4 regions of the Streptomyces sp. NPDC058295 genome follow, and region 3 is predicted to be linked to each of the others. Evidence: riboswitches for the same ligand, from Rfam matches in the RefSeq annotation. Region 3 holds a riboswitch; each other region holds the start of a gene.

Region 1 (6,904 bases), on a different contig from region 3:
TGAGTTCCTCGACCTGCCCGGCCGCCGGCTGCGCGCGATCTGGACGCCGGGCCACACGCCCGGCCATGTCTGCCTCCACCTGGAGGAGGATCATCCCGCTCGACTCCCGGGCCACGGACGCCTGTTCTCCGGCGACCACCTGCTGCCGGAGATCACCCCGCACATCGGTCTGTACGAGGATCCCGACGACGCCACCGTCACCGACCCCCTGGGCGACTACCTCGACTCCCTCGAACGCGTCGGCCGGCTCGCCCCCGCGGAGATCCTCCCGGCCCACCAGTACGCCTTCACCGACGCCCCCTTCCGCGTACGGGAGTTGCTCACCCACCACGAGGACCGTCTCACCGGTCTGCTCGCCCTCCTCGCCACCCCCCTCACCCCCTGGCAGCTCGCGGAACGCATGGAGTGGAACCGGCCCTGGCCGCAGATCCCCTACGGTTCACGGAACATCGCGGTCTCGGAGGCCGAGGCCCATCTACGGCGACTGGTGAAGCAGGGACGCGCGGAGGCGGTGACCGGGAGCGACCCGGTGACGTACGTGGCCGTGTAAATCGCTCGCGGCGGCGAGGCCTCCTTGATACCAACGCCCTCATGGACCCCCTGCAGCGGCTGCTCGCCGAACGCGCCTGTGAGCGCCTCGTCGTCGACTTCGTCCACCGACTGGATCTCGGTCGGCCCGACTCGGCGGCCGAGCTGTTCACCGAGGACGGCACCTGGGAGTGGCCGGCCGGCGGGCGGCTCGTCAAGGGACGGGCGGCGCTGCGGGAGCACTTCGGTTCGCGTCCCGTCGAACGCCTCTCGCGCCGCCTCATGTCGAACGTCCTCGTCACGGCGACCGCACCGGACACCGCCCTGGCCACCTCCTACTTCTCGACGTACCGGGTCGACGGCTACCAGGGCGGCGTCGTCCCCGCCGGGCCACCCGTCCAGGTCGGGCACTATCAGGACGCGTTCCGCCGGGTCGACGGGGTGTGGCTGCTGGAGACCCGGGTGCTGTTCCTCCCCTTTGGCGGACCGACACCCCGCGTAGGCTGCTGACTTGATCGAATCGCGGATCGTCGGATCATCGGATCACGGGGACCGGGGGCCGGGCCGGGGGGCCAGGGTCATGAGGGGGATGAGGGCCGATGAATCATGCGACCGAGGTGTTCCAGCCACTCCAGGCGGACGATCCGCCGCTGGTGGCCGGTTACCGTCTCGCCGCCCGGCTCGGCGCGGGCGGCATGGGACGGGTCTACCTGTCGCACACACAGGGTGGCCGGCCGCTGGCGATCAAGGTGGTGCGCCCGGAGCTGGCCGACGACCCGGCCTTCCGGCGGCGGTTCCGCCGGGAGATCAAAGCCGCCCGGCGGGTCCGCGGCGCGTACACCGCCGAGCTGATCGACGCCGACGCGGACGGCGTGCCTCCCTGGCTGGCCACGCTGTACGTGCCCGGCCCCTCGCTGGCGGAGGCGGTCGCCCGGCGCGGGCCGCTGCCGGTGCCCGCGGTGCTGTGGCTGATGGCGGGGGTGGCGGAGGCGCTCCAGGCCATCCACGATGCGGGGATCGTGCACCGGGACCTGAAGCCGTCGAACGTGCTGCTGGCCGCCGACGGGCCGCGCGTGATCGACTTCGGCATCTCGCTGGCCTCCGACGTCACCTCGAACACCGCCACGGGCCTCGCCGTCGGCACACCGCAGTTCATGGCTCCCGAGCAGGCGACCGCGAGTGAGGTCACCGCGGCGACCGACGTGTTCGCGCTCGGTCAGACGGCGGCGTTCGCGGCCCTGGGCGAGCCGCTGTACGGGGACGGCCCCTCGGTCAGCGTGCTGTACCGGATCGTGCACTCGGAACCCGACCTGTTCCTGCTGCCCGAACCGCTCCGTCCGCTGATCGCCCGCTGCCTGGCCGCCGATCCGGCGGAGCGGGTCACCCCTGCGGAGATCGTCGCGTGGTGCAGGAGACGCCTGGACGGGGACGCGGACAACGGCGCCGGGCCGGCCGTCTGGCGGGAGGTCACCGGGCCGGAGGTGTCGGTTCCGTCTCCGGTCCCCGATCCCACCCCGGTGCACACGCTGCCCCTGATCCCGCAGCCCTCGCACAAGACGCCGGTGCACAAGACACCGCAGCACGAAACCCAGCACACGGTGCCCTCGAACGCGATGGCCTCGCACGGGATGTCCCACCATGCGATGCCCTTGATCGCGCCGGTCCGGTCGCAGCTCACGCGGCCGGACGGGCGGCCGGCCCGCCGTCGGCGCACCGCGCTGGTCACGGCCGCCGCCGTGACCGCGGGCGCGGTGGTGCTGACCGGCCTGACGTGGACGGTCGTGGAGGCGGCGGACCGGCTCAGCCACCGGGACACGGCCGGGGCCTCCTCGACGCCCGGCCCGTCCGGGTCCGCACGGTCCTCGGCGCCCTCGCCGGGCTCCTCGTCGACAGCCGCGCCGGACTCGGCGGCCGGTGACCGGACATCACAGGGGTCGGGATCCTCCTCGACCGTGCCCAAGACGCCGCAGGCCACCGCGTATCCCCTCCAGTGGCTGGACGCGAAGACCTCACTGGACGTCAAGGAGCCGGTCCGGCGCGAGGACAGCAAGGGCGACATCCGCTTCAGCTGCAAGCAGACCGGCTGCGCGCTGGAGAGCGACACCAGCGTGTTCAACATGCTGTACGGCGACCCCGGCGGCTCTCTCGACTCGTGCCGCATCGTCCTCACCGGCGCCAAGAGCCACCGGCTCCCGCTCGCCGCGGCGGCGGCCGGCAGCGAGATCTGCGTCAAGCACCCCTCCGGGGACATCGCACTGCTCGTGATCCAGGTGAAGTCGACCGCGCTGCCGGACATCGCGTTCGTGACCGCGGACATGACGGTCTGGCGGGCGGCCTAGTCAGCGGCCGGCCGTCGACCTGATCAACTCGGCGGCCGGTACGAGGAGTTCCGTCTCCTCACGGCTCATCGTCGGGTTGGCCGCCCGCCTCCGCAGGGCCTCCGCCAGGCCCTCCTCGGTGAGGTCGCGGGGGTCGGCGATGGGCTGGGGAGAGACGGCCACCTGGGCGAGGATCACCGCGGACATGCCCCAGTCGAGCCCGGGATCGCCCTCCTCCGCATTGGCCCAGTCGATCACCCGGGGGCCGTCGGGCGTGAGGATCACATTGTCCGGGTGGAGGTCCAGGTGCAGGATGCCGGCGTCGGCCGAGACCCGTCCCGGCAGGGCGTGCAGCTCGCGCAGCAGCCGGGCGAGGACGGCCCCCGCCTCCTCGGCGTCCAGCGTGCCCGCCCCGAACGCGTGGAGCATCGTCGGCCCGTTCAGCCGCTCCATGACCAGGTCGGCGCGTGCGCCGGAGGGCCGTACGGCGGGTGCGGGGTAGCCGTGTCGGCGCACGTGTGTCATCACCGCCGCGAGGACGGCCGAGTCCTCCCGGCCCTCCCGGTCGCGGCGCAGCACCCACGCCTCGTCGATCTCGTACACATCGGCCGTTCGGCCCGAGCCGAGCAGCCGACCCGGCAGCGCTCCCCGCAGCCCGCCCGGCACCCCGGTCGGCAGCCCGCCCGGCACCCTCCCCGTATGGGTCATGGTCACAACATATCGAGGGCTCCCACCCCGTCCCGGGCGCTTTCACAGCCACCCCTCAGACGTCCGGCTACCTGCCGGTAGAGTGGCCGCGTCGTCATCACGCCCGTACAGGGGGAAGCCGGTGCAATTCCGGCGCTGACCCGCAACCGTGAGCCGTCCGAGCCGTCCAAGTCGGCGCGGTGGCAAGCCGGATCGCCCGGTACGGGACCGTGACCGGCTCACGTGCGTCGGCAGGCCCGCCGTTCGCACGGCACCGTCGAGGTATACGGAGCCGAGCCGCCGGGATGTCCCGTGCTGCCCGGCTGCGTGACCTCACCGACCGGGAGAGGCACCCGCCGATCATGAACATCCGCCGCAGCGCCGCCGCTCTGGCCGCCGCCACCGTCGTGCTGGGTGCCGCCGTCCCCGCCGTCGCCGCCACCCCGTCCCCCACCCCGTCGGTGGCGATACCCGACGGCCTGTACGGCACCACCGACCCGACGTACGACGGGGTCTGGCGCCAGTCGCTGGCCCTGCTCGCGCAGCGGACCACGGGCGTCACCCCGGCCGACCGGGCCGTGGCCTGGCTGACCGGCCAGCAGTGCGCGACCGGCGCCTTCGCCGCGTTCCGCGCGGACACCGCCAAGGCGTGCGACGCCAAGCTGATGGTGGACACCAACAGCACGGCGGCTGCCGTCCAGGCGCTGGCCGCGCTGGGTGGCCACCAGGCCGCCACCGAGAAGGCCGTCGGCTGGCTGAAGTCGGTCCAGAACGCCGACGGCGGCTGGGGCTACACCCCCGGCGGCGCGAGCGACGCCAACTCGACCTCCGTGGTGGCAGGGGCGATCGCGGCGGCCGGGGAGAAGCCTTCGGAGGTGAAGAAGGCCGGCAAGTCGCCTTACGACGCGCTGTTGAAGCTCTCCATCCCTTGCGACCAGGCAGGCGACGGCGCGTTCGCGTACCAGCCGGACAAGAAGGGCGCCCTCGCGGCGAACGCGGACGCGACGGCGGCGGGCGTGCTCGGCGTCCTCGGCAAGGGGTTCGTGACGACGGCGGGCAAGGTGCGGGAGGAAGTCTTCACCTGCGCCGGCTCCGCAGCCCCGCTCACCCCGGACGAACTCGCCCGCAACGGCTCGGTCTACCTCGCCGACGCGATCGGCGAGGACGGCCACCTGGACTCCGCTCTCCCCGGCGCCGAGGACCAGCCCGACTACGGCAACACCGCCGACGCCGTCGTCGCCCTCGCCGCGCAGGGTGCGACCGAGCAGGCGAAGAAGCCCCTCGCCTGGCTCGAACAGAACTCCGCAGGCTGGGCGAAGCAGAGCGGCCCCGCCGCCTACGCCCAGCTGATCTTCGCGGCCCACGCCATGGGCGCCGACCCCCGCCACTTCGGCGACACCGACCTGGTCGGCCTGCTCAACGCGACGGGCCCCGCCCCCCAGGCCGCGACGAAGGCCACCGGAACCGACACCGGCGCCGACGCCGACGCCGACAAGAAGGACGACTCGGATTCCGGTTACGGCGTCTGGTGGATCGTCGGTGTGTTCCTCGTCGTCGGTATCGGCATCGGTTTCCTGATCAGTGTCCGTGGCAGGAAGCAGCGGCCGTGACGCGCCGGAGCGCCGCCCTCGTCCTCGCCGCGCTGCTGCTGTCGCTGACCGGCGCGGTCCAGTCGGCCCAGGCCGCCGGTTACCGCTACTGGTCCTTCTGGGACCGCTCGGGCGACGGCTGGACGTACGCCACCCAGGGCCCGTCCACCGCCCGCCCCGCCGACGGCGACGTCCAGGGCTTCCGGTTCGCGGTGAGCGCGGACTCCCAGGACGCGTCGCAGCCGCGCGGCGCGGCCTCCTTCGCGGCGATCTGCGCGAAGACGCCCGAGCGGGACGGCACGAAGCGGGTGGCCCTGGTCATCGACTTCGGCGCGGCGGCCGACGCCCCGAGCGGCGAGACCCCGCCGTCGCCGCGCACGGCCTGCGCCCGGGTCTCCCCCGACGCGACGACGGCCGAGGCCCTCGCCTCGGTCGCCAAACCCCTGCGCTACGACACCAACGCCCTGCTGTGCGCGATCGCGGGGTATCCGGAGACGGGCTGCGGCGAGCAGGTGTCCGGGCCGGGAACGGACCGGCCGACGTCCGCCGCGCAGCCGGAACCGGCGAACGAATCGGAGAGGACGACGAAGCAGAAGGAGGACGGCGGACCGTCCGTGGGCCTGTACGCGGGCGCGGCGGCGGTGGCGGTGCTGGGCGCGGCGGCGGTCTGGCAGGCCCGGCGGCGAGGATCCCGCAGGGATGGCTGACGCCCGCCCGCGCACCCCGCTCCACCCCGCCACCCGCGACGCCGGGCCGACGGCCGACCGCCGGTCGAAGGCCGACCGTCACCCCCGTGCGCGCCGCGCCCCGCTCCACCCGGCCGCCTGGTGGCTGTGGGCGCTCGGTCTCGGCACCGCCGCCACCCGCACCACCAACCCGCTCCTCCTCGGTCTCCTCCTCACCGTCTCCGCCTACGTCGTCACCACGTGCCGCCCCGACACCCCCTGGTCCCGCTCCTACTCCGCGTTCCTCAAGCTCGCGCTCGCCGTCCTCGTCATCCGGCTGGTGTTCGTCGTCGTCCTGGGCTCCCCGATCCCGGGCACGCAGGTGCTCGTCACGCTTCCCGAAGTCCCGCTCCCCCACTGGGCGCAGGGCATCCGGCTCGGCGGCGCGGTCACGGCCGAGGGACTGCTCTTCGCGCTCTACGACGGACTGAAACTGGCGACCCTTCTGGTCTGCGTGGGTGCCGCCAACGCCCTGGCCAGCCCCTCCCGGCTGCTCAAGACGCTCCCCGGCGCCCTGTACGAGACGGGGGTGGCGGTGGTCGTGGCCCTCACCTTCGCCCCGAACCTCATCGCGGACGTCCACCGGCTGCGCGCCGCCCGCCGTCTGCGGGGCCGGCCCGACACGGGCCTGCGCGGTCTGCTCCAGGTGGGCCTGCCGGTCCTGGAGGGCGCTCTGGAACGCTCCGTGGCCCTCGCGGCCGCGATGGACGCGCGCGGCTACGGCCGTACCGCCGACGTCCCCGCCCCCGTCCGCCGGACGACCGCCGTGCTCACGCTCGGCGGTCTGCTCGGCGTCTGCGCGGGAACGTACGGGCTGCTCACCGCGGCGGGCGGCAGCTACGGCCTCCCGGTGCTGTTCGCCGGAGTCGTCGCGGCCCTCGCCGGACTGCGGCTGGGCGGCCGCCGCTCCCCACGCACCCGCTACCGTCCGGACCGCTGGACCCCGCAGGCCTGTCTCACCGCCGCCTCCGGGGTCGCGGTCGCGGCCCTCCTCACCGTGGCCGCGTCCGCCGACCCGGCCGCGCTGCACCCCGGTGTGGTCCCGCTGACCGCCCCC
Region 2 (6,904 bases), on a different contig from region 3:
GCCCCGACCCGCGGGAGCGGCGGACGCCACCGGGCGCAGACCCTTGGTCGTCTCCCTGAACCGCTCCAGGGTCCGGCCCAGCTGCTGGAACGGCGAACCGCCCTTCCTGGCCGGCGCCTGCCGCGGTTCCCCGGCCTCGGCCGCCGCCTCCCGGTACGCGGCCAGCGCCTCGTGGGCGTGTTCGGCGGCCTCCCGGTACAGGTCCCGGGACTCCGTCATCGCCTCCAGCGCCTCCTTGTACATCACCACGAGCTTGCGTTCCCGCGCGAGCTCCTCCTCCGGGGTCAGCAGCTGCCACTCCTCCCGCAGCGCGGTGAGCGCCGCGTCGGCGTCCTCCGGCAGCGGCCTGGGCAGCGCCGCGAAGCGCCGTACCGCGTCCAGCAGCTCGGTGGGATGCGTGCCGTCCAGGAACACGCTGCGCACCGAGTAGTCGGCGGCGTCGTAGTCGGCCGGGGCGGGGGCGCCCGGCAGCACCAGCGCCCCGCCGCGCGGCACCTCCACCCGGGCCTCCTTGAGGGCCCAGTTCACGGTGCGCAGCTGGTGCGGGGCCGCGCGGTGCTCGACGACCCGGTGGTGCAGGCCGGGCGGCAGCAACGGGACCAGCGACCGCCGGCCCAGCTCGTCGGGTGTCATGGCCTCGTGCACGACGAGGTGGACGGTCCAGGTGTCCCGCAGGGCGGACCGGAGCGCGCGCCGCAGCTCCTTGTCGTCCGCCGGGAGCGGGTTCGCGGTGAGGAACCGCTCACCGGTGACGGTCTCGTTGCCCCAGGGGGTGTCCGCCTCCCAGGACCAGAACATCCCGGCGGGCGAGGGCCACCGCTGGTCCCACGGCCGCTCCGCCTCCGCCGTCAGCGTCCATTCCTGGCCCTGGCCCGACCACTCGGCGAGCCAGAGCCGGGCACGGACGGTCACCTCCTCCGCGACCAGCCACCGGGCTTCGAAAGCCGTCTCCCCCTCGGGGGTGTCGGCGTCCGGCAGCTCCATGAAGTCCTGGACGGTCTCGGCGTCCTTGAGTGCCTGAAGGTGCTTGCGCAGGACGTCCGGAGCGGTGGGGCCGGTGTGACGGCCACGGGTCTGCCACACCGTGGAGGGCGTCGTGGGCGGAACGGTCGCGGAGATGAGGGTGAGTCCATTCGTGAGGGCGGTGACGACGTGGCGACGACGTGCGAAGGCCAGTATCGCTCGCCGCGGCGGGTACGCGATCAAGCGGGTCGGTGGCGCGGGCACCCGGAGGTGCCTCGCCGGGACGCGCCTTCCCCGGCGCGACACGGGTCACGCATGCGGATCCGGCCACGGGCCGACGGTCCGTGCGGGGGGTGTGCGCCACTCGTACGGGGTGTGTGCCGTGCACCACGGCCGGTACCCGCGCACTCATGGGCCCACTCGCCTCCGGGACCCGAGAATCGGAGCCGGTGGACAGGGCTCGCTCTCCATCCGCGTCGGGGCGAGCCCTGTCCGTCGCGTCCTGCGACCGCTTGCGCGGCGGTGACGGCGCGCGTGTCCATCGCCACGACCGCGGCCCGCACGGGCCTGCCCCGCCCGTCGGTGGCGTACGGTCCGTCGCCGTGCCCGGCCGGCCCCTCGAGGGGGACGGACCGCCCCGCGTCCGGGCCCACCCGGGCGAGCCAGGCGGCGATGGCCTGGTAAGCGGCCCTCCGCCCGTCGTCCCTGTCCCGCTCGACCCAGCGGGGCCGCGGGGTGTCCAGCGGCAGGGTGCCGCCGCGAGCGCCGGTCCACGCGCCACCGCTCACTCCGTAAGCGGCCGGCTTCGACGGCAGGGGCCGGCGCTACCGCGGCGACCATGGAGTAGGGAAGATCGTCCATGACCTGTGCGTCCAGCGGATCCTGGAAGGAAGCAACGAGATCATGCGCGTCATCGTGGCCCGCGGCCTGACGGAGGCATCCGGATGAACGACATCGAGGAACCCGTCCTGCTGCACACCACCGGCCGAGCCGCCCACATCACGCTCAACCGACCCAGGGCCATCAACGCCCTGAACCACGCGATGGTGCGCCGCATCGACGGCGCGCTGACGGCATGGGAGCGCGACCCGGCCGTCGAGACCGTCGTCCTCTCCGGTGCGGGGGAGCGTGGCCTGTGCGCGGGCGGCGACATCCGCGCCGTCCACGACGACGCCCGCGACGACGACGGCACCGCGTCGGCCGCCTTCTGGCGCGACGAGTACCACCTCAACGCCCGCATCGCCCGCTACCCCAAGCCCTACGTCGCCCTGATGGACGGCATCGTGATGGGAGGCGGCGTCGGCGTCTCCGCGCACGGCAGCGTCCGGGTCGTCACCGAGCGGTCGAGGATCGCGATGCCCGAGACCGGCATCGGCTTCGTGCCGGACGTCGGCGGCACCCACCTGCTCGCCCGCGCCCCGGGCGAACTGGGCACCCATCTCGCCCTGACGGGTGCGCAGATCGGCGCCGGGGACGCGGTGTCGTGCGGGCTGGCCGACCACTACGTACCGTCCGCTTCGCTCCGGCAGTTGGCCGACGACCTCGCCGAGCTGCCGGTACGGGAAGCCCTGGACCGGCGGGTACAGCCCTCGCCGGCGGGCGAGTTGGCCGGCCACCGGGCGTGGATCGACACCTGCTACGCGGCCGACACCGTCGAGGAGATCGTCCGACGGCTGTTCGCGCACGGCGACCCGGCGGCGAAGGAGGCCGCGGAGACCCTCCTGACCAGGTCGCCCACCTCGCTCAAGGTCACCCTGGCCGCCCTGCGCCGTGCCCGGCGGCTCGGCTCGCTGGAACGGGTGTTGGAACAGGAGTACCGCGTCTCCTGTGCGGCCCTGACCACGCCCGACCTGGTCGAGGGCATCCGCGCCCAGGTCATCGACAAGGACCGGGACCCGCGTTGGTCGCCGGCCACCCTCGCCGAGGTCACCGAGGCCGACGTCGAGCGCTTCTTCACCCCGCTCGGCGCGCGCGAACTCGGCCTCGCCCGACCCGACACCACCGCGGAGGAGCTCCGCCGGGCGGGACCGGCGCGGTGATCCGGGCCACCTGGCCGTGGAGAGCGGAATCACGCCAGGTGGGGCGGTATTGGCCAGGGGCCCGACACGCGGTACCGTCGCTCTGATATCGACGACGGCGAGACGGAAGCCGGTGAGAACCCGGCACGGTCGCGCCACTGTGGACGGTGTACCCCGATGGGGCACACACCGCGAGTCAGACCCGTGGCCGTCGTCATGTGCACCACCGAGATGGGACGCGAACTCCCAGAGGAGGTCCTGCCATGGCGCAGCATGTCGCCCAGCCGACTACCACCACGCCCGTCGTACCCGCCAAGTTGCCGCTGAAGGACATCGCCCCGTGGGCGGTCTTCTTCGGCGTCCTGATGCTGGTCCTGCTGTACTTCGTCGGCGCCGAGCAGGGCGCGACAGCCGTCGTCTCCGGCGAGGACGTTCACGAGTGGGTGCACGACGCCCGCCACCTGCTCGGTTTCCCCTGCCACTGATCCCGAGGGGAAGCCCGGCACACCCATGAACTCCGCAACGGTAAGAAACCTCCTCGTGCGGGGCATGCTCGCCGGCCTCGGTGCCGGCGTGCTCGCCCTGATCGTCGCCTACTTCCTCGGTGAGCCGAACGTCGACAGCGCGATCGGCTTCGAGGAGTCCCACGCCGCGGGCCACGAGCACCACGAGGTGGAACTCGTCTCCCGCAGCCTGCAGTCCACCGCCGGTCTCGCCACCGGCGTGCTGATCTACGGGGTGGCCTTCGGCGGCATCGCCGCCCTCGCCTTCTGCTTCGCCCTCGGCCGTGTCGGCCGTTTCAGCCCCCGGGCCACGGCACTTCTGCTGTCGGGGACCGCCCTGCTCGCCGTGTACGTCGTGCCGTTCCTGAAGTATCCGGCGAACCCGCCCGCGGTCGGCGACGCCGACACCATCGGCAAGCGCACCACCCTGTACTTCCTGATGATGGTGCTCAGTGTGCTGCTCGCGGTCGCCGCGGTGATCCTGGGCAAGCGGCTCGCACCGAGGCTGGGCACCTGGAACGCCACCGTCGCGGCCGTCCTCGGCTTCGTGCTCGTCATCGGGCCGGCCTACGAGTTCCTGCCCGCCGTCAACGAGGTGCCGAGCGACTTCCCGGCCGCCCTGCTGTGGCGGTTCCGTCTGTCCGCCCTCGCCATGCAGGTCACGCTCTGGGCAGGCTTCGGCCTCGTCTTCGGCGAACTGGCCGAACGGCTGCTGCACCCCGAGCCCGCCACGGTGACCGCGGGCACGCCGGTGACCGCCCCACACTGACCCGACCGCACGACGATCCGACGAAAGGGCCCACGGAATCATCCCGGGGGCCTTTTCGCGTTCGCGAACCGACGCCGGATCAGCGGCCCGAGGACCGCGCGAAGATGGTGCCATGAACATCCAACCGGCCGTCCGTGCACGGCAGATGCCCGCCGGGCTCGTCGCACTCGCTCTCGGTGGATTCGGGATCGGTCTGACCGAGTTCGTGATCGCGGGGTTGCTTCCGCAAGTGAGCCGCAGCCTTGCGGTGTCCGAGGCCGCGGCGGGATGGCTGATCTCCGGCTACGCCCTGACGGTCGCGGTCGGCGCGATCGTGGTGACCGCCGCCACCGCCGGGCTGCCCCGCAAGGCGGTTCTCACCGGGTTGGTGGCCCTGTTCGTCGTCGGCAACCTGCTGTCCGCCGTCGCACCGAACTACTCGCTGATGATGCTCGGCCGGGTGGTCGCGGCGCTGTGCCACGGCTCGTTCTTCGGCATCGGCTCGCTCGTCGCACGGCGCATGGTCGCCCCCGAGCGGGCGTCACGGGCGGTGGCGGTGATGTTCGCCGGGCTGACGGTCGCGAACGTGCTGGGCGTGCCGTTCGGCGCCCTCGTCGGCGAACGCTGGGGCTGGCGCGCCACGTTCTGGGCGATCACCGGCATAGGTGTCGTCGCCGCGGTCGCCATCGCCGTGTGCGTACCGGGCTGGGCCGGCGAGGTGAACCGGCCGCGTCCCTCCGACGCCTCCCACACGTCCGAGGCCTCCGGGAAGGCCACCGGCCGGCCGGACACGCCGCGTACCCAGCTGCGTGCCTTCCGGTCGGCGCAGGTCTGGCTGACCCTGGCCGCCACCGCGCTCGGCTACGGCGGGATGTTCGGCGCGTTCAGCTACCTCGCCTACACCTTCACCCGGGTCACCGGCTTCTCCAGCACCGATGTCGCCTGGCTGCTCGTCGTGTACGGCAGCGGCCTCGTGATCGGCAACATCGTCGGGGGACGAGCCGCCGACCGCGATCGCGACCTCACCCTGATCGCTTCGCTGGCCGGTCTCACCGTCACGCTCGCCGTGTTCGGGCTGCTGGCCGCCGACCCCGCCGCGTCGGTGGTCCTCGTCTTCCTCACGGGGCTCTTCGGCTTCGCGAGCGTCCCCGGCATGATCACCCGGGTCACCGACCATGCCCACGGGGTGCCGCTCGCCGCCGCCGCCAACGTGTCCGCCTCCAACATCGGCAACGCCCTGGGCGCCTGGCTCGGCGGCGCCGCCATCAGCGCCGGCCTCGGCTACACCGCACCGCTGTACGTCGGCGCCGCCATCGTCCTGAGCGGACTCGCCGTGATGATCGTCGCCGCCCGTCGAGCGGACCGGCGGGTGAGCGACACCACCGACCTCGGCCTCGCCCAGGACCGGGCGTCCGCGGGCTGAGGGCCTCGCGTGCCGACCTCCGGTGAACCGTCCGCCGTCCGCCGTCCGCCCGCGGCGAGGCCCACCCCGGCCCACCCCCACCTGGAACCCGAGGACCTGATCGCCCTTACGATCGAGGTTGCTGTCATGGCCCGCGTTCCGCTCGCGGGCACCGACCGGATCCCCGGGGAGGGACTGTGATCGCCGTCGTCGGCGCCGGACTCATGGGCGCGGCCACCGCCTGGCAACTGGCCCGCCGAGGCCACGAGGTCACGCTCGTCGAGGCGTACGACATCGGTCACCGGCACGGAAGTTCGCACGGCAGCTCACGGATCTTCCGGCGGGTGTACGCCGACCCCTTCTACATACGGCTGACCGGACAGGCCCGCGAGCAGTGGCGGGAGCTGGAGGACGACGGTTCGGCCTCCTTGCTGCGCACGACCGGTGGGCTCGACATGGGCGAGGACCAGGACCTGAAGGCGCTCGCCGACCTCCTCGGCGCCGCCGGAGTGCCCCACGAACTCCTCGGCCCCGAAGCCGCCGCCGAGCGCTGGCCGTACATCCGCATCACCGGTCCGGTGCTCCACCACCCGGACGCGGGCGTGGTGGACGCCGACGAGACCGTCGGGACCTGTGTACGGCGGGCGATCGAACACGGAGCGCAGGCGATCATCGGCAGCCGCGTCACCGGCATCGACGTCCGGGGGAGCGAGAAGGCGCGCCTGCACACCGACGACGGCCGCGAGCTCGTCGCCGACACGGTGGTGATCGCGGCCGGCGCCTGGCTGCCCGAGCTCGAACTTCCCTTCGCCCTGCCGCCGTTGGCGGTGACCCAGCAGCAGGTCTTCCACTTCCGGCAGCGGGATCCGTCCGTCAGGTGGCCGACCCTGATCTGGGACGGCGCGCTGCACCTCTACGGCCTGCCGTCCGGAAGCGACGGGGGCTCGGTCCCGGCGGTCAAGGTCGCCGAGCACGACCGCGGCACCCCGGCCACCGCCCGTACCCGCAGCGGGGTCGTCGATCAGTCGTCGCGGACGCGGGTGAGCGGCTTCGTACGCGACCGCCTGCCGGGCCTCGAGCCCGACCCGGTCGCCGAGGCGACCTGCCTCTACACCAGCACCCCGGACGAGGACTTCGTCCTGGACCGCCAGGGCCCCTTCGTCATCGTCTCCCCGTGCTCCGGACACGGCGCGAAATTCGCCCCGCTCATCGGCGCGATGGCCGCCGACCTCGCCACCGGCCGTGCCGAGCCCCATCCCCGCTTCCGCCT
Region 3 (6,904 bases):
AAGGCCTCGTCCGGTCCGGCGCCCGGGAACCCCCAGTCGATCCGTTCCGCCTCGGCCAGGACCGTGCCACGCCGCAGGTGGTGCGTGGCGTAGGCCTGCCAGGCGTCGGCGTTGACGGACTCCGGGCCGTCGGAGGCGACGGGACGGGGCATGGGCGGTCCTCCGTGGGTGGGGCGGTCGGCGCGCATCGGACCAGACGATTCTTACGGGACTCGGCCACCGGGCAACCGGCGTGCGCGCAGGGCGCGGTGGGACCGGCGCGGGCGGCCCCGCGCCGAGACTTCGGCCCGGCCGGGGGTCCACTGGGCTGCATCCTCCGGAGGGCAGTCGCTAGTGCACCGGGTGCTTGCTCAGGACGGACACCCGGTTGAAGGCGTTGATGGTGACCGCCACCCAGATCACCGCCGCCGTCTGGTCCTCGGTGAGAACCTCCACGGCGTCGGCGTACGCGGCTTCCTGCGCGGCGGCGTCGGACAGCACGGTGGTCGCCTCGGCCAGCGCCAGGGCGGCGCGCTCCAGGGGGGTGAAGAGGTCGGTGTCCCGCCAGGCCGCGAGGACACCCAGCCGCCGGGTGTCCTCGCCGGCGCGCACGGCGGCCCTGGTGTGTACGTCGAGGCAGAACGCGCAGCCGTTGAGCTGCGAGACGCGCAGGTTGATCAGTTCCACGACGGTGCGCTCCAGGCCGGCGTCGGCGGCGGTCTCCCGCACGGCCTCGGACGTCTGGACCAGCGCGTGGTAGGCCTTGGGGCTCTGCTTGTCTATGAAGATCCGTCGAGTCATAGTTGAATATCAAAGCATTCAAACCGCTCAATCCCTCTTCCGGCTGCCGCGACTCGAAGCGCCGGACCCGCGGTGCACCGCCCGGAGGGATCGGCCGGCGACCTTCTGCGCGCCCTCTTCCCCCACCCGCGGCCGGGCCTCCGCGAACCGCCGTCCCCCGGACCGCCGGCTCACTCCGGACGGCGGAGGTGCCCCGGGCCGCTGCCCGACCGAAGCGCCGTCGCGCGGAGCGGGTGAACGCGGGCGAAGGCCGATTCCCGCCCGAGCGCTACCCGCCGGCGGGGGCGAGGCCGAAGACGCGGGTCACACAGGTGTCGAGGAGGGTTCCGCACTGCCGGGTCGAGGTCATCTCCGGGGTGGGGAGCACGCCCGCGTCGTCGATGCCCGCGATGTAGTCGATGTCGGCCCATCCATGCGGCGATCATCGCCCATCCGGTTGCCGTGCGTCGGCGGTCCGCGGACACCGTCGCGGGGCCTCAGCCGTCGGCGGGGCTCGTGGGAGCGGGCGTCGCGGCCAGCGCGGCCAGTTCCTCCGCGGTGCGCGGGCCGGTCGAGGGGTCCGTCAACAGGCCCTGGAATTGAAGGAGTTGAGCGGCGGCGACGCCCCAGGGCAGCCGCAGGCCCGCCTGTCGGAGGAGGTCCGTGCGGGCGAGCGTCGTGGCGGCGGGTCCGGTGCGCGCGCCGGACGGGGTGAGCAGGGTCGCGTCGTCGGCCCAGCGCAGGGCCAGGTCGACGTCGTGGGTGGCCATGACCACGGTCGTGCCGGACGCGCGCAGACGGCCGAGGATCGCGAGCAGCCGTTCCTGGCCGTCGGGGTCGAGCCCGGCGGTCGGTTCGTCGAGGATCAGCACCCGGGGCCGCATCGCGACGGCCCCGGCGATCGCGGTGCGCTTGCGCTGGCCGTAGGAGAGCAGATGGGTGGGCCGGTCGGCCAGGGCGGTGATGTCCAGGGCCGCGAGCGCCTCCTCGATCCGGGCCCTCACCTCGGTGTCGGGGAGGCCGAGATTCAGCGGTCCGAACGACACGTCCTGGGCGACGGACGCGGCGAACAGCTGGTCGTCCGGGTCCTGGACCACCAGCTGCACGGTCGTACGCAGCCGGGTCAGCCCCTTGCGGTCGTATGTCACCGGGCGCCCCTCGATCCTCAACTCGCCCTCGCCCGGACGCAGTCCACCGCTCAGCAGCCGCATCAGCGTGGTCTTGCCGCTGCCGTTGCGGCCCAGCAGGGCGAGCGCGCGCCCCGCGTGGACCTCGAAGTCCAGACCGCTGAGCACGGCCGGACCGTCCTCGTAGGCGAAGGAGGCACCCCGCAGGGCGACCAGTGCGGGCTCGCTCATGACAGCGGCCTTTCCAGTACGGATTGCAGTACGAAGGTGAGGGCGACCAGGGCCGCGAAGAGCGCGGCGCTGGCGGTCGTGAAGCGGACGGAGACCCGGGCCTCGGGCACCAGGACGCGCAGGGTGCCGTCGTAGCCGCGCCCGGCCAGCCCGTCCTGGAGACGCGCCGCCCGGTCGAAGGCGCGGACGAACGCGGTGGCGCCGAGCCCGGCCAGCGAACGCCACTCCGCGGCCCGGGTGGTGTGCCCGAGCCGGGACGCCTGCGCTTCCCGGATCCGGCGCACGGAGTCGAGGAGCAGGAAGCTCATGCGATACGTCACCAGCGCGACGTCCACGACGGGCGCGGGCACCCCGGCCCTGACCAGGCGGGGCAGCAGGTCGGACATCGGGGTGGTGAACGCGAGAAGGAGGACACCGAGGGAGGCCGCCGAGGTACGCAGCAGCAACTCCCCGGCGCGCACCGGGCCGCCGTCGGCCAGGGACAGGAACCGGTCCGGGCCGCCGACCTGCACGAGCAGGGGGAGCGCGCCGGTCACGCAGAAGCCCAGCGGTACCCGGTAGGCGCGCCACAGCCGCCGGCCCGGCACCCCCGCGGGCCCCAGCAGGATGACGAGCGCCGTCACCAGGACCAGGGCCGCGCCGGGCCAGGGCGGCAGGGAGATGGCGAGCACGGTGAGGCCCAGACCGAGCACGGCCTTGTCCACGGGATGGCGGTGGCGCCAGCGACTGCTGTGCGCCGCCACGTCGATCGGCAGCACGCGGGCTCAGGTCCGTTCGGGAGCGGACGGTTCGGAGGCGCTCTCGGACCCTTGAGCGCTCTCGGAGCCCTGCGCACTCTCGGACTCCTGCGCGCTCTCGGACTCCTGAGCACTCTCGGACTCCTGAGCGTTCTCGGACCCCTTGGTGTCGTGCTCGGTGTCCCGCTGGGCCAGGGCCCGGAGTTCGCCCTGTCGCCGTCCCCGGTGCAGACCGAAGTAGTAGGCGAGTACCCCCGTGCCGAGGGCCGCCTGGAGCGCGAACAGCGCCGATTCGATCTCGCCGGACGGCGGCTCGTACAGGGGCGAGAACCAGGGTTCGTAGTCCGGCTGGATCTCGGTGATCGCCGTCTCCGCCTCCGCGTCGGCCCCCGTGAACGGCTCCTCCTTGTGGTCGCCGAGCCCGAGGGCCAGCGGCAGGACGGCCAGCGCGGCCACCACGAACAGCAGCAGGGCGTTGGTCTTCGCGTTACGGCTCACCGGGTCACCGCCTCGGTCCCGGCGTCGGCGTCGGCCTTGGTCCGGCCGCCGGTCACGAGCACGCCCAGCCTGGTCAGTTCACCCTTGCTGGACTGGGTCAGCAGCCGCATCACGAACACCGTGAGCAGCCCCTCGCTGACCGCGAGCGGGATCTGGGTGACGGCGAAGATGGAGCCGAACTTGCCGAGGGCGCCCAGGAATCCGCTGCTCGGGTCCGGGAAGGCGAGCGCCAGCTGCACGCTGGTGACGCAGTAGGTGGACAGGTCGGCCACGAACGCGCCGAAGAACACCGTGACCATCAGCGGCACGTCGAACCGCCGCAGCAGCCGGTAGACCGCGTAACCGGCCCAGGGCCCGACGACGGCCATCGAGAAGACGTTGGCGCCGAGCGTCGTCAGGCCGCCGTGGGCGAGCAACAGCGCCTGGAAGAGCAGGGTGATGGTGCCCAGCACCGCCATGATCGGCGGCCGGAACAGGATGGCGCCGAGTCCCGTGCCGGTGGGGTGGGAGCAACTTCCGGTCACCGAAGGCAGTTTCAGTGCGGACAGTACGAACGTGAAGGCTCCGGAGGCACCGAGGAGCAGGGTGCTCTCGGGGTGCTCCTTGACCTCACGGGTGAGTGACCGTACTCCGTGGACGACGAATGGCGCGGATGCGACGCCCCAGGCGATCGCATGCGCCGGAGGCAGAAAACCCTCGGCTATGTGCATGGCTGAGCAGACCCTCTCCAGCACCTCGTGGATGGTTGACGTGCCTTGGCCGGTCTCCTGGCTCACGGGTACCACCGCCCGTGCTCCGCCTTCCCGGGTCTCAAGGACCCAGTGGCTGCCCGCGAGGGCCGGAGCCGGACTTCCCGATCACAGTGGCGAGGGCCGCACCGGCATCACACCGGATTTCCCGTTCACCAAGGCGTGGTGACAGTAGTGCCCACACAGAGGCGCTGACAAGCGGCGATGCGGGGCGCGAAGACGGCGGACGACGGCTCACCCCGGCGCACGGCGGCCGTCCGCCCGCTGGACCGAACCCCTCGCCCGCAGCCTCGCCCCGGGGTGCCGCCGCAGCGCGCCGCCCGGCCCGGTCACGTCGGCGGAGTCCGCCGAAGCCGTCCACGCGAGCCGCTGAGTCCGGTGGGCGGACGCCACGCCGGACGCACCTCGGAGCACTCCATCGCCGTACCGCTCGGTGGGAACATGTGTCCGATGTCCGACGGTGCTCGATCGAACGGGGAAACCATGACCGGCCCGCACTCGTCCGAGCCGTTCCTCGACGGATTCGACCGGATCCTGGCGGACGCCGCGCGCACGGGCCGCCGGTTGACCCGCGACGAGATCGAGTCCCGCCGGGCGCTCGGCGCGCGGGCGGCCGAGGCCGGCCGAGGCTGGCGCGGTCTCGTTCGCGCGCACCTCGCGGCAGGCCGTGAGGGCCGTCCGCGAGGCGCCGATCCCGACAGCGTCCTCGCCGTCGTCGAACAGGCCGTGGACGCCTTCGCCGACGGCTACGAGCGCGCGCAGCGGCTGGTGGTCCGCAAAGAGGAGGCGGCCCGCCGCGAGTTCATCGACGACCTGCTCCACGGGCGCGGTCGCGCGGGCCAACTCGCCGCGCACTCCGAACGGTTCGGGCTACGGCTGTCCCGCGCCCACGCGGTCGCGGTGGCCGAGGGCCCGGACAAGTACGACGAGACCGACCCCGTTCCCCGGCAGGTGGCGGACGAGCTGTTCGGCCGCTTCGAGAACCGCCGCATCCTGTTCACCACCAAGGACGGCCGGATGGTGTGCATCGCCCCCGCAGACCAGGACGAGGTCCTCACCCACTTCGGCCGGCACGCCCACGCCGTCACGGGCCGGGCCCAGGTCGCCATCGGGCGGTCCAGGCCGGGCCCGGTCGGTATCGGGCACAGCTACGAAGAGGCCCTCAACGCCCTGGACGTGGCCCAGCGCATGGGCCTCGACGAGCCGCTGCTGCGCGCCTCCGACCTGCTGGTCTTCCCCGTCCTGGCCCGGGACCGGCAGGCACTGGTGGACCTGGTGCAGGGTGCTCTGGGGCCGCTGGAACGGGCGCGCGGCGGGGCGCAGCCCCTGCTCGCCACCCTGATCGCGTACTTCGACACCGGCTGTGTGGCCGCCGCCACGGCCCGACGGCTCTCGCTCAGCGTGCGCGCCCTCACCTACCGGCTGGCCCGCATCCACGCCCTGACCGGCACCGACCCCACCGACCCCGCCCACCGCTACACCTTGCAGACCGCGGTCATCGGCGCCCGACTGCTCGACTGGCCGGCCAGGCCCCTGACGTCGACCGAGGCCTCCTTCTAGAGAGGCGGCGCTCGCCGGAGGAGCGGCGCTCGCGCCTCACTCCCGGCCTCGCTGCCGGTCCCACTCCCGCGCGAGGATCGCCGCGGCCGCCTCCACGCCCTCCCTCGTCCCGATGAGGATCAGCGTGTCCCCGCCGGTCAGCCGGCAGTCCGGCTTCGGTGAGGGGATGGCCTCGGCGCGGCGCGGCACCGCCACGACCGACACCCCGGTCTCGGTGCGCATCCGGGTCTCGCCGAGCAGCCGCCCGTTCCGGTGCGACATCGATGCCACCCTGGCCAGCACAGGGAACGGGGCGACGGGAGTGTGCTCGGCGACCGGGTGGGAGAATGCGCGTCGAGGTCCACGCTGCCGTGGCGGCCGGCGTTCCGGGGGCATGGGGCCGGAAGGAAGCGTGCAGCATGATCGAGTGGGTGTCCCTCAGGGCCGGCGCCCGGCCCGTGCCCCAGCCCGTCGCCACTCCGGTGGTGTGGGCCACGGCCTTCGGCGGCGCGCTGGTCCTGGTGGCCGTGCACAACATGCTGGTGGGTTCGGACCGCCCCGGATTCGCCCTGGCCGCGCTCTCCCTGCTGGCGGCCCTGCTGGGGCTCTGCGCCCGCTTCACCGCGGCCCCCGGTACGGCCGTCCTGTGCTGGCTGACCCTCAACGGATTCGCCATCCCACCCGTCGGCACGCTCACCTGGGCCGGCCACCGTGACACCTTCTGGCTCACCTGCCTGTGCGCCGCGACTCTCGTCGGCACCGTGCTCGCCCGGATCATCCAGGCCCGCGCCGCCTACCGCCGGATCGCGGCAGAGGTGGCCACCCCGTCGACCGACCCGGACAGCGGCCCCCTCGGCGCCTGACCGCCCCCGGGAGCGGGAGCGGGAGTGCGAGTGGGGGCGGGAGTGTGAGCGGGAGCGGGGGCGAAGGGCCCGACGGCGTGAGGGTCTGACGGCCTGATCCGGACAGGCGACGCGATCCACGACAGGCGACGCGATCCAGGACCGGCGACGCGATCCGGGACCGGCGGCGTGATCCGGAACATACGTGTTCTGGGACATATGAGCTCATCGCGCGTTTTGGGTAGCTTGGGGTGCTTACCCGTGCTTGCCCCCTGTATCCGATCCGACGCCGTCCCGTGTGCGGCGTCGCGCAGCGGGGCGGATCACCCGCCGTCGTCCGTCCAGGAGACCCATGCGCCCCCGAACAGCCTCCGTGCCGCCCCTCGCCCTGGCGGGCGGTGCGCTGACCGTCGGCGTCGGCG
Region 4 (6,904 bases), on a different contig from region 3:
TCCTCGGTGAGCCATTCGACGTCGTGGCCACCGGCGTTGATGAGCCGGTGGATCAGCTCGTCGCCGTTGTCCGGATGCCCCTGGACCCCGTACCCGGCGTCCCGCAGCGCGTCCAGGACCCGGATGGCCGAGGCGGGGGTGTCGAGGCCGACCGCGTTGCCGACCCGGGAGTGCTTGGTCGGGTAGGCGGTGAAGACGAGCGCGAGCTTCTTCTCGCCGTTCGGCTTGTGCCGGAGCCGGGCGTGCCGTACGGCGATCCCGGCGACACGTCCGGCCCGCTCGGGGTCGGCGACGTACACCGGTACGTCGTCCGGGCCCTGCTCCTTGAAGGAGAAGGGGACCGTGATGATCCGTCCGTCGAACTCCGGGATGGCGACCTGCATCGCCGCGTCCATGGGGGAGAGGGCGGCGTCGGACGCCTCCCAGGCGCTCTTCGACGAGGTGAGGCACAGCCCTTGCAGCACGGGGACGTCGAGGTCGGCGAGCGCGCCGACGTCCCAGGCCTCCTCGTCCCCGCCCGCCGAGGCCTGCGAGGCGTGCGCGCCGCCGGCGGCGAGAACCGTGGCGACGAGGGTGTCGGTCCGCCCGAGGATCTCGTACAGCCCCGGGTCCGCCCCGCGCAGCGAACCGCAGTACACGGGCAGGGCGTTGGCGCCGCGGGCCTCGACCGCGTCGCACAGCGTGTCCACGAAGGCGGTGTTGCCGCTCAGTTCGTGCGCCCGGTAGAAGAGCACCCCGATGGTCGGCCGGCCCTCGACGAAGGCACGCTCGCCATGGACGCCGTACTCGGGCATCTTCTGCGGCTCGACGAAACCCTCACCGGTCAGCAGCACGGTGTCGGACAGGAAGCGGGCCAGCTCGGTCAGGTTGGCCGGTCCGCCCTCGACGAGATACCGCAGCGCCTCCGCCACCACACCGGCGGGCACCGACGACTCGGCCATCAACTCCGCGTCGGGCACGCTCTCGCCGCCCAGCAGCACGGTCGGCACACCGGACGCCTTGAGCGCGGCGAGCCCGTCCTCCCAGGCCCGCTTGCCGCCGAGCAGCCGGACGACCGCGATGTCGGCGCCGTCGAGGAGCGCGGGGAGTTCCCCGGCGACATCCACCCGGGTCGGGTTGCCGATCCGGTACGAGGCGCCGGAGGCGGCCCGGGCCGCCAGCAGATCCGTATCGGCGGTCGACAACAACAACACTGTGCTCATGCGGGCGCTCCCGGTGGAATGAAAGGCAGTCCTTGCGGCGCGCCCGACTCGATGAGCCGCCAGAGCGCGTCGGTGTCCGCGTGCTGTTCGATCAGGTCGCCGAGCCGGTCGAGCTGCTCCTCGCGCAGCCCGGCGAACGAGGTGTCGGCGGCGGGCACGAAACGGCGGCCCGCGGCGGCCGCCACCTCGCGCAGGAAGGCCCGCCGGAAACCGTCCGACTCCAGCGAGCCGTGCCAGTGCGTGCCCCAGACGCCGCCGACCCGGCATCCGTCCAAGAAGGCTTCCCCGCCCAGGACTTCGGCGACCCCGTGATGGATCTCGTACCCCTCGACCCGCTCGCCGAGGGCTTCCCCGACCGGTCGGGTGAGGGTCTTCTCGCGGGCGAACCGCACCCGGACCGGGAGGACTCCGAGGCCCTCCACGTGTCCGAGCCGGCTCTCGACCTCGTCCTCGATGTGCTCGCCGAGGAGCTGGAAGCCACCGCAGATGCCGAGGACGGGCCGCTGCTCGGCGGCCCTGCGGACGATGGCCTCGGCCAGCCCCCGCTCGCGGAGCCACTCCAGGGCGCGCACGGTTCCCCGGGTCCCCGGAATCACCACCAGGTCGGCGTCGGACAGTTCCTCGGGCCGGTCCACGAACCGCACGACGACGCCGGGTTCGGCGGCCAGCGCGTCCACGTCCGTGAAGTTGGACATGAGCGGGACGGCGCAGACGGCGACCCGCAGCACGTCCTCGCCGACGGGCGGGGCGGTGTTCGACTCCCGCACTGTCCCGCGCAGCGAGACCCTCAGCCCGTCCTCCTCGTCGATCCCGAGCCCGTGCCGGAACGGCAGCACGCCGTACGTCCGCCGTCCGGTGAGCCCGTGCAGCATGTCCAGGCCGGGCTCCAGCAGGGAGACGTCCCCGCGGAACTTGTTGACCAGGAACCCGGCGACCAGCTCCTGGTCCTCGGGCGAGAGCAGGGCGACGGTGCCGAAGAAGGAGGCGAAGACGCCCCCGCGGTCGATGTCGCCGACGACGAGCACGGGCAGCCGCGCACCCCGCGCGATCCCCATGTTCACGATGTCGGTCCGCCGCAGATTGATCTCGGCCGGACTGCCCGCCCCCTCACAGATCACCGCGTCATACGTGCCCCGCAACTCGGCGAGGCAGTCGAGAACGGTTCCGAGGAGTTTCTGCTGCCGCCCGCCGTGATACCCCCGGGCGGTCATCTCGCCCACCGGCTTGCCGAGCAGCACGACCTGACTGCTCTGCTCACCGCCCGGCTTGAGCAGCACGGGGTTCATCAGCGCGGTCGGCTCCACCCGGCAGGCCTGGGCCTGCATGGCCTGGGCCCGCCCGATCTCGGCGCCCTCGGTCGTCACGAACGAGTTGAGGGACATGTTCTGCGCCTTGAAGGGTGCGACCTTCACCCCCTGCCGCACCAGCCACCGGCAGATCCCGGCCGTGACGACGCTCTTGCCGGCGTCGGAGGTGGTGCCGGCGACGAGGAGGCCCCCGCCCAGACCCCCGCTCATGTCGTACGCCCCTTCCGCTGGTTCCTCTGGTCGCGCCGGCTGCTCGCGACGATGTTCGTGGCGACGGCGCGCGCGGCGACGGTGACGCCGAGCGCGAGCAGACCGACGCGGCGGGAGAGCCGCGCGGCACGTTCGATGTCCCGGGCGACGACGGGCCGCCCGGCCGCGCCGTTCAGCACCGGCCGGTGCTCGACCCGCCCGGCGTACGACAGGGTCCCGCCCAGCCGCACCCCGAGGGCGCCCGCGAAGGACGCCTCCACCGGCCCGGCGTTGGGGCTCGGATGCCGGCGGGCGTCGGCCCGCCAGGCCCGCACGGCGCCCCGCGGATCGTCCCCCGAGAGGGCGGCGAGCACGGCGGTCAGCCGGGCTCCCGGCCATCCGGCGACATCGTCGAGACGGGCGGCGGCCCAGCCGTAGCGCAGATACCTCGGCGACCGGTGACCGACCATGGCGTCCAGGGTGTTGACGGCCCGGAACCCGACCAGGCCGGGCACCCCGCCCACGGCCCCCCACACGAGCGCCCCCACGACGGCGTCGGAGGTGTTCTCGGCGACGGACTCCACGACCGCGCGGGCGATCCCGTCGGCGTCCAGCGCGTGCGGATCCCGCCCGCACAGATGCGGCAGCCGCTCCCGGGCGGCCTCGACGTCCCCGGCTTCGAGCGCCCGGCCGATGGCGCGGGCCTCCCGGACCAGCGAACTGCCCCCGACCACGGCCCAGGTGGCGGCGGAGACGAGAGCGACGGTGGCGGCGGGGGAGCGGCGTACGGCCCGCTCGGCGACGGCTCCCAGGGCCACGACCCCGCCGGCGCACACGACGGCGTGCAGGGCACCGCTTCCCCGGTGGTCCCGCCACAGCAGCCGCTCGACGGCACCGCCGGCCCGCCCGAACGCGGCGACGGGATGCCCTCGGCGGGGATCGCCGAGCAGCAGGTCGCCCAGAAGGCCGGTGGCGGCGCCGTACGCGTAGAGGCGATCGGCACGCATCGGCTCAGCCGGCCGAGGGGTCGGGCAGCGACCTGGTGCTGTACCTCAACGACCGAGCGAGCATGGCGATTTGTCCTCACTCAGGGTGTCCACGCCCTGGTTCGACGAGACCGGCGGCGAGAGTTCCTGGCTCCCGGGGGTTTCTACCCCGGTCACAGTGGCGGGACCGCGCCGGATTCACACCGGCTTCCTCTTCTGCTGCCGTACATGGCTCGGGCAGTCCACCACGGCCCGCAAGAGCCGTCAACTTGCCTTTGACCTGCGAGGCTCGAGTGTGCAGAACCCCACACGGCGCGGGTCGGCGGGACCGCGAACGCCAAGAGGTGCGGGACGGTGATCCGTCCCGCACCTCGGGGGTGTTCGGATGGGGCGTCAGGCGACGATCAGCGAGATCCCGTACGCCACCGCCGCCGCGCAGGCCGCGAAGCACGCGTACGCGCCGGTCACCGCGAGGGTGGCCGAGCCGCCCTGCGCCGACGCGCGTTCCTGCCGCGACAGGCCCACGACGCCGAGGGTGAACAGGGCGACGAGGCCCACGGTGACCACGAGGCTGACGCCGAAGACAGAGCCCAGGGCTGCCCAGTCGATCTTCATGCTTCTTCTCTTCCTTCGTGCCGGGTGCGCGGGCTCAGACGGCCGCGGCCGGGGGAGCGGCGGGGGTCGCGGGCTCTGCCGCCGGGCCGGGGATCGTGGCCGTCAGGTCCGTGAGGTCCTCGGCCAGGGTGCCCGCGGGCGGCGGGGTGACGGCGGCGATCGCCGTCGTGACGACGCCCGCCGGCTCGTCGGGCTCGTTGACGTTCGAGGCGTCGACGACCTCGCGCCGGGAGACCTTCCAGATGGCCGCGCTGGAGGCGATCAGGAAGACCGCGACGAGGGCCGTGCCCCAGTCGCCCAGGCCGGTGACGGCCTCGGCGAGCGCGCCCACCAGGGCCGCGGCCGGGAGCGTCAGGCCCCACGCCACGAACATCCGGGTCGCCGTCGACCAGCGGACCACACCGCCCTTGCGGCCCAGCCCGGCGCCCATCACCGCACCGGAGACCGAGTGGGTGGTGGAGAGGGAGAAGCCGAGGTGCGAGGAGGCCAGGATGACCGTGGCCGCGCTGGTCTGGGCGGCGAAGCCCTGCTGCGGCTGGAGGTCGGTCAGGCCTTTGCCCATGGTGCGGATGATGCGCCAGCCGCCGAGGTAGGTGCCGAGCGCGATGGCCAGGCCGGCGGAGAGGATGACCCAGGTGGGCGGGTCGGAGTCGGGGGCCACGGCACCGCCGGCCACCAGGGCCAGGGTGATGATGCCCATCGTCTTCTGCGCGTCGTTGGTGCCGTGGGCGAGGGAGACCAGGCCGGCCGAGGCGATCTGGCCCGCGCGGTAGCCCTTGGCCGCGGCCTTGCCGTCGGCCTTCTTGCCGAGGGTGTAGGAGAGGCGGGTCGCGAGCATCGCCGCGACGCCCGCGACGATCGGTGCCGCGATCGCCGGGATCAGCACCTTGGTGACCAGGGCGTCACCGTGCACCGCGCCCATTCCGGCGGAGGCGATGGTGGCGCCGATCAGACCGCCCATCAGGGCGTGCGAGGAACTGGAGGGCAGGCCCACCAGCCAGGTCAGGAGGTTCCAGAGGATCGCGCCGACCAGGGCGGCGAAGATGACCTCGGGACGGATGCCGGTCTCGTCGACGAGACCCTTGGAGATCGTGTTGGCGACCTCCACCGAGAGGAAAGCTCCCACAAGGTTGAGCGCGGCGGACATGGCCACCGCAACCTTGGGCTTGAGTGCACCGGTCGAGATGGTGGTGGCCATCGCGTTGGCGGTGTCGTGGAAACCGTTCGTGAAATCGAACGCAAGTGCGGTGACGACCACAATCGCGAGGATCAGCGAGAAGTTTTCCATTTACCCAGGCAATCGTTCGAAGTCATTGGCGCGTTGACCGTAAGCAATCTGGGTGAACGGAAGATGAACTGGGAAGGGCGTCAGGGTGTCTGTGTAAGAGGGGTGCGACGGTCTTCCGCCGGGACGCCGGGGCCGGGGTCAAGCGCCGTACGGGTACCGGTCTTTGTGGAGCCCGCACAACCGGGTCTCGGAGCCGTGAAAGAGATTCCGGTCACCCGGCCGGCCGCCGCTGTCGGCGTACTGTCAGAAGGTCCCTGCCTGCCGTCCGGCCGGCAGGGTCCCGGCGCCGGACGCCCCGTGACGGGCGGCCCACAGGGCGTGATCCGCGTGGCCGTCCGGGCCTCGATCGGGCCGTGGCGTCGGCGCCCCGTCATAGGGGTGTCGTAGGCGTGGCACCCGACGTCGAGCGTGGGCGGCGGGGTCCGGCCGTCGGCTGGCGGCGGGGTCCGGCCGTCGGCGCTCCGGCCGCCGCCATTGTGTACGAAATGCACGGCCTGCCCCGCCCCGAGCCCCGGTCCGGCAAGGCGAAGCGGTACATGCCGCGGAAGAGCCCGGCGGTCCCCGGTGCCTCCTGGCAGGATCGCGGCATGGCTGAGCAGCGACGCGAGCAGGGGGACGCCCGGGGTTACCGGGACGACGGACCGAACGGGCCGGAGCAGCGGGGGAGGCATGCGGTCCTCGAAGAGGCGCGGGCCTGGGAGGCGCTCGTGACGGCGGCCCGCCGCACCGTGACCGACGGGCTGGTCGTCGGCACCTCCGGCAACGTCTCCGTACGCGTCGGCGACACCGTGCTGGTCACCCCGTCGGGCGTACCCTACGAGCGGCTCACCCCGGACGACGTCACGGGCGTCGACCTGGCCGGCCGGCAGGTCCTCGGCACCCTGCGCCCGACGAGCGAGCTGCCCATGCACCTCGCCGTCTACCGCACCACGGACGCAGGGGCGGTCGTCCACACCCACGCCGTGCACGCGACCGCCGTCTCGACCCTGGTCACCGAGCTTCCCCGCGTCCACTACATGGCGGGCGCGCTCGGCGGATCCGTCCGCGTCGCCCCCTACGCGACCTACGGCACCGAGGAGTTGGCCGAGAACATGCTCCGCGCCCTCGTCGACCGGAGCGGCTGCCTCCTGCGCAACCACGGCACCCTCACCCACGGCTCCACCCTCGACCAGGCCTACGACCGTACGGCCCAGCTGGAGTGGATGTGCCGCCTGTGGCTGACGGCCTCGTCCGTGCCCGGCCTGAGCCCCACACTCCTGACGGAGGAACAGGTCGCGGAGGCGGGCGAGCGACTGCGCGGGTACGGGCAGCGGGAGT

What was found. A riboswitch is a leader RNA that binds a small molecule or an ion and turns the genes downstream of it on or off. The one in region 3 is predicted to bind cobalamin.
Region 1: linked by a shared signal. The riboswitch ahead of ACFVYS_RS19210 (prenyltransferase/squalene oxidase repeat-containing protein) and the one ahead of ACFVYS_RS40010 (energy-coupling factor ABC transporter permease) in region 3 are both predicted to bind cobalamin.
Region 2: linked by a shared signal. The riboswitch ahead of ACFVYS_RS04210 (CbtB-domain containing protein) and the one ahead of ACFVYS_RS40010 (energy-coupling factor ABC transporter permease) in region 3 are both predicted to bind cobalamin.
Region 4: linked by a shared signal. The riboswitch ahead of ACFVYS_RS31460 (cobalamin biosynthesis protein) and the one ahead of ACFVYS_RS40010 (energy-coupling factor ABC transporter permease) in region 3 are both predicted to bind cobalamin.

What each region holds. Positions count from the first base shown of each region.
Region 1 is NZ_JBHVYO010000016.1:112,125-119,028, reverse strand. It holds gene ACFVYS_RS19230 (MBL fold metallo-hydrolase) at 1-550, shown strand, start outside; gene ACFVYS_RS19225 (nuclear transport factor 2 family protein) at 592-1,038, shown strand; gene ACFVYS_RS19220 (serine/threonine-protein kinase) at 1,128-2,867, shown strand; gene ACFVYS_RS19215 (phosphotransferase) at 2,868-3,554, opposite strand; cobalamin riboswitch at 3,632-3,773, shown strand; gene ACFVYS_RS19210 (prenyltransferase/squalene oxidase repeat-containing protein) at 3,896-5,143, shown strand; gene ACFVYS_RS19205 (SCO2322 family protein) at 5,140-5,829, shown strand; gene ACFVYS_RS19200 (energy-coupling factor transporter transmembrane component T) at 5,822-6,904, shown strand, end outside.
Region 2 is NZ_JBHVYO010000003.1:22,022-28,925, reverse strand. It holds gene ACFVYS_RS04220 (hypothetical protein) at 1-1,083, opposite strand, end outside; gene ACFVYS_RS04215 (enoyl-CoA hydratase/isomerase family protein) at 1,908-3,002, shown strand; cobalamin riboswitch at 3,061-3,208, shown strand; gene ACFVYS_RS04210 (CbtB-domain containing protein) at 3,245-3,466, shown strand; gene ACFVYS_RS04205 (CbtA family protein) at 3,492-4,253, shown strand; gene ACFVYS_RS04200 (MFS transporter) at 4,399-5,655, shown strand; gene ACFVYS_RS04195 (FAD-dependent oxidoreductase) at 5,832-6,904, shown strand, end outside.
Region 3 is NZ_JBHVYO010000068.1:13,292-20,195, reverse strand. It holds gene ACFVYS_RS40035 (NUDIX domain-containing protein) at 1-152, opposite strand, end outside; gene ACFVYS_RS40030 (carboxymuconolactone decarboxylase family protein) at 331-780, opposite strand; gene ACFVYS_RS40025 (energy-coupling factor ABC transporter ATP-binding protein) at 1,257-2,117, opposite strand; gene cbiQ (cobalt ECF transporter T component CbiQ) at 2,114-2,875, opposite strand; gene ACFVYS_RS40015 (energy-coupling factor ABC transporter substrate-binding protein) at 2,882-3,352, opposite strand; gene ACFVYS_RS40010 (energy-coupling factor ABC transporter permease) at 3,349-4,062, opposite strand; cobalamin riboswitch at 4,092-4,276, opposite strand; gene ACFVYS_RS40005 (PucR family transcriptional regulator) at 4,585-5,661, shown strand; partial or broken gene ACFVYS_RS40000 (cation:proton antiporter regulatory subunit) at 5,698-5,931, opposite strand; gene ACFVYS_RS39995 (hypothetical protein) at 6,060-6,503, shown strand; gene ACFVYS_RS39990 (VanW family protein) at 6,835-6,904, shown strand, end outside.
Region 4 is NZ_JBHVYO010000036.1:24,964-31,867, forward strand. It holds gene cobN (cobaltochelatase subunit CobN) at 1-1,202, opposite strand, end outside; gene ACFVYS_RS31455 (cobyric acid synthase) at 1,199-2,719, opposite strand; gene ACFVYS_RS31460 (cobalamin biosynthesis protein) at 2,716-3,705, opposite strand; cobalamin riboswitch at 3,805-3,947, opposite strand; gene ACFVYS_RS31465 (hypothetical protein) at 4,078-4,299, opposite strand; gene ACFVYS_RS31470 (anion permease) at 4,334-5,587, opposite strand; gene ACFVYS_RS31475 (class II aldolase/adducin family protein) at 6,175-6,904, shown strand, end outside.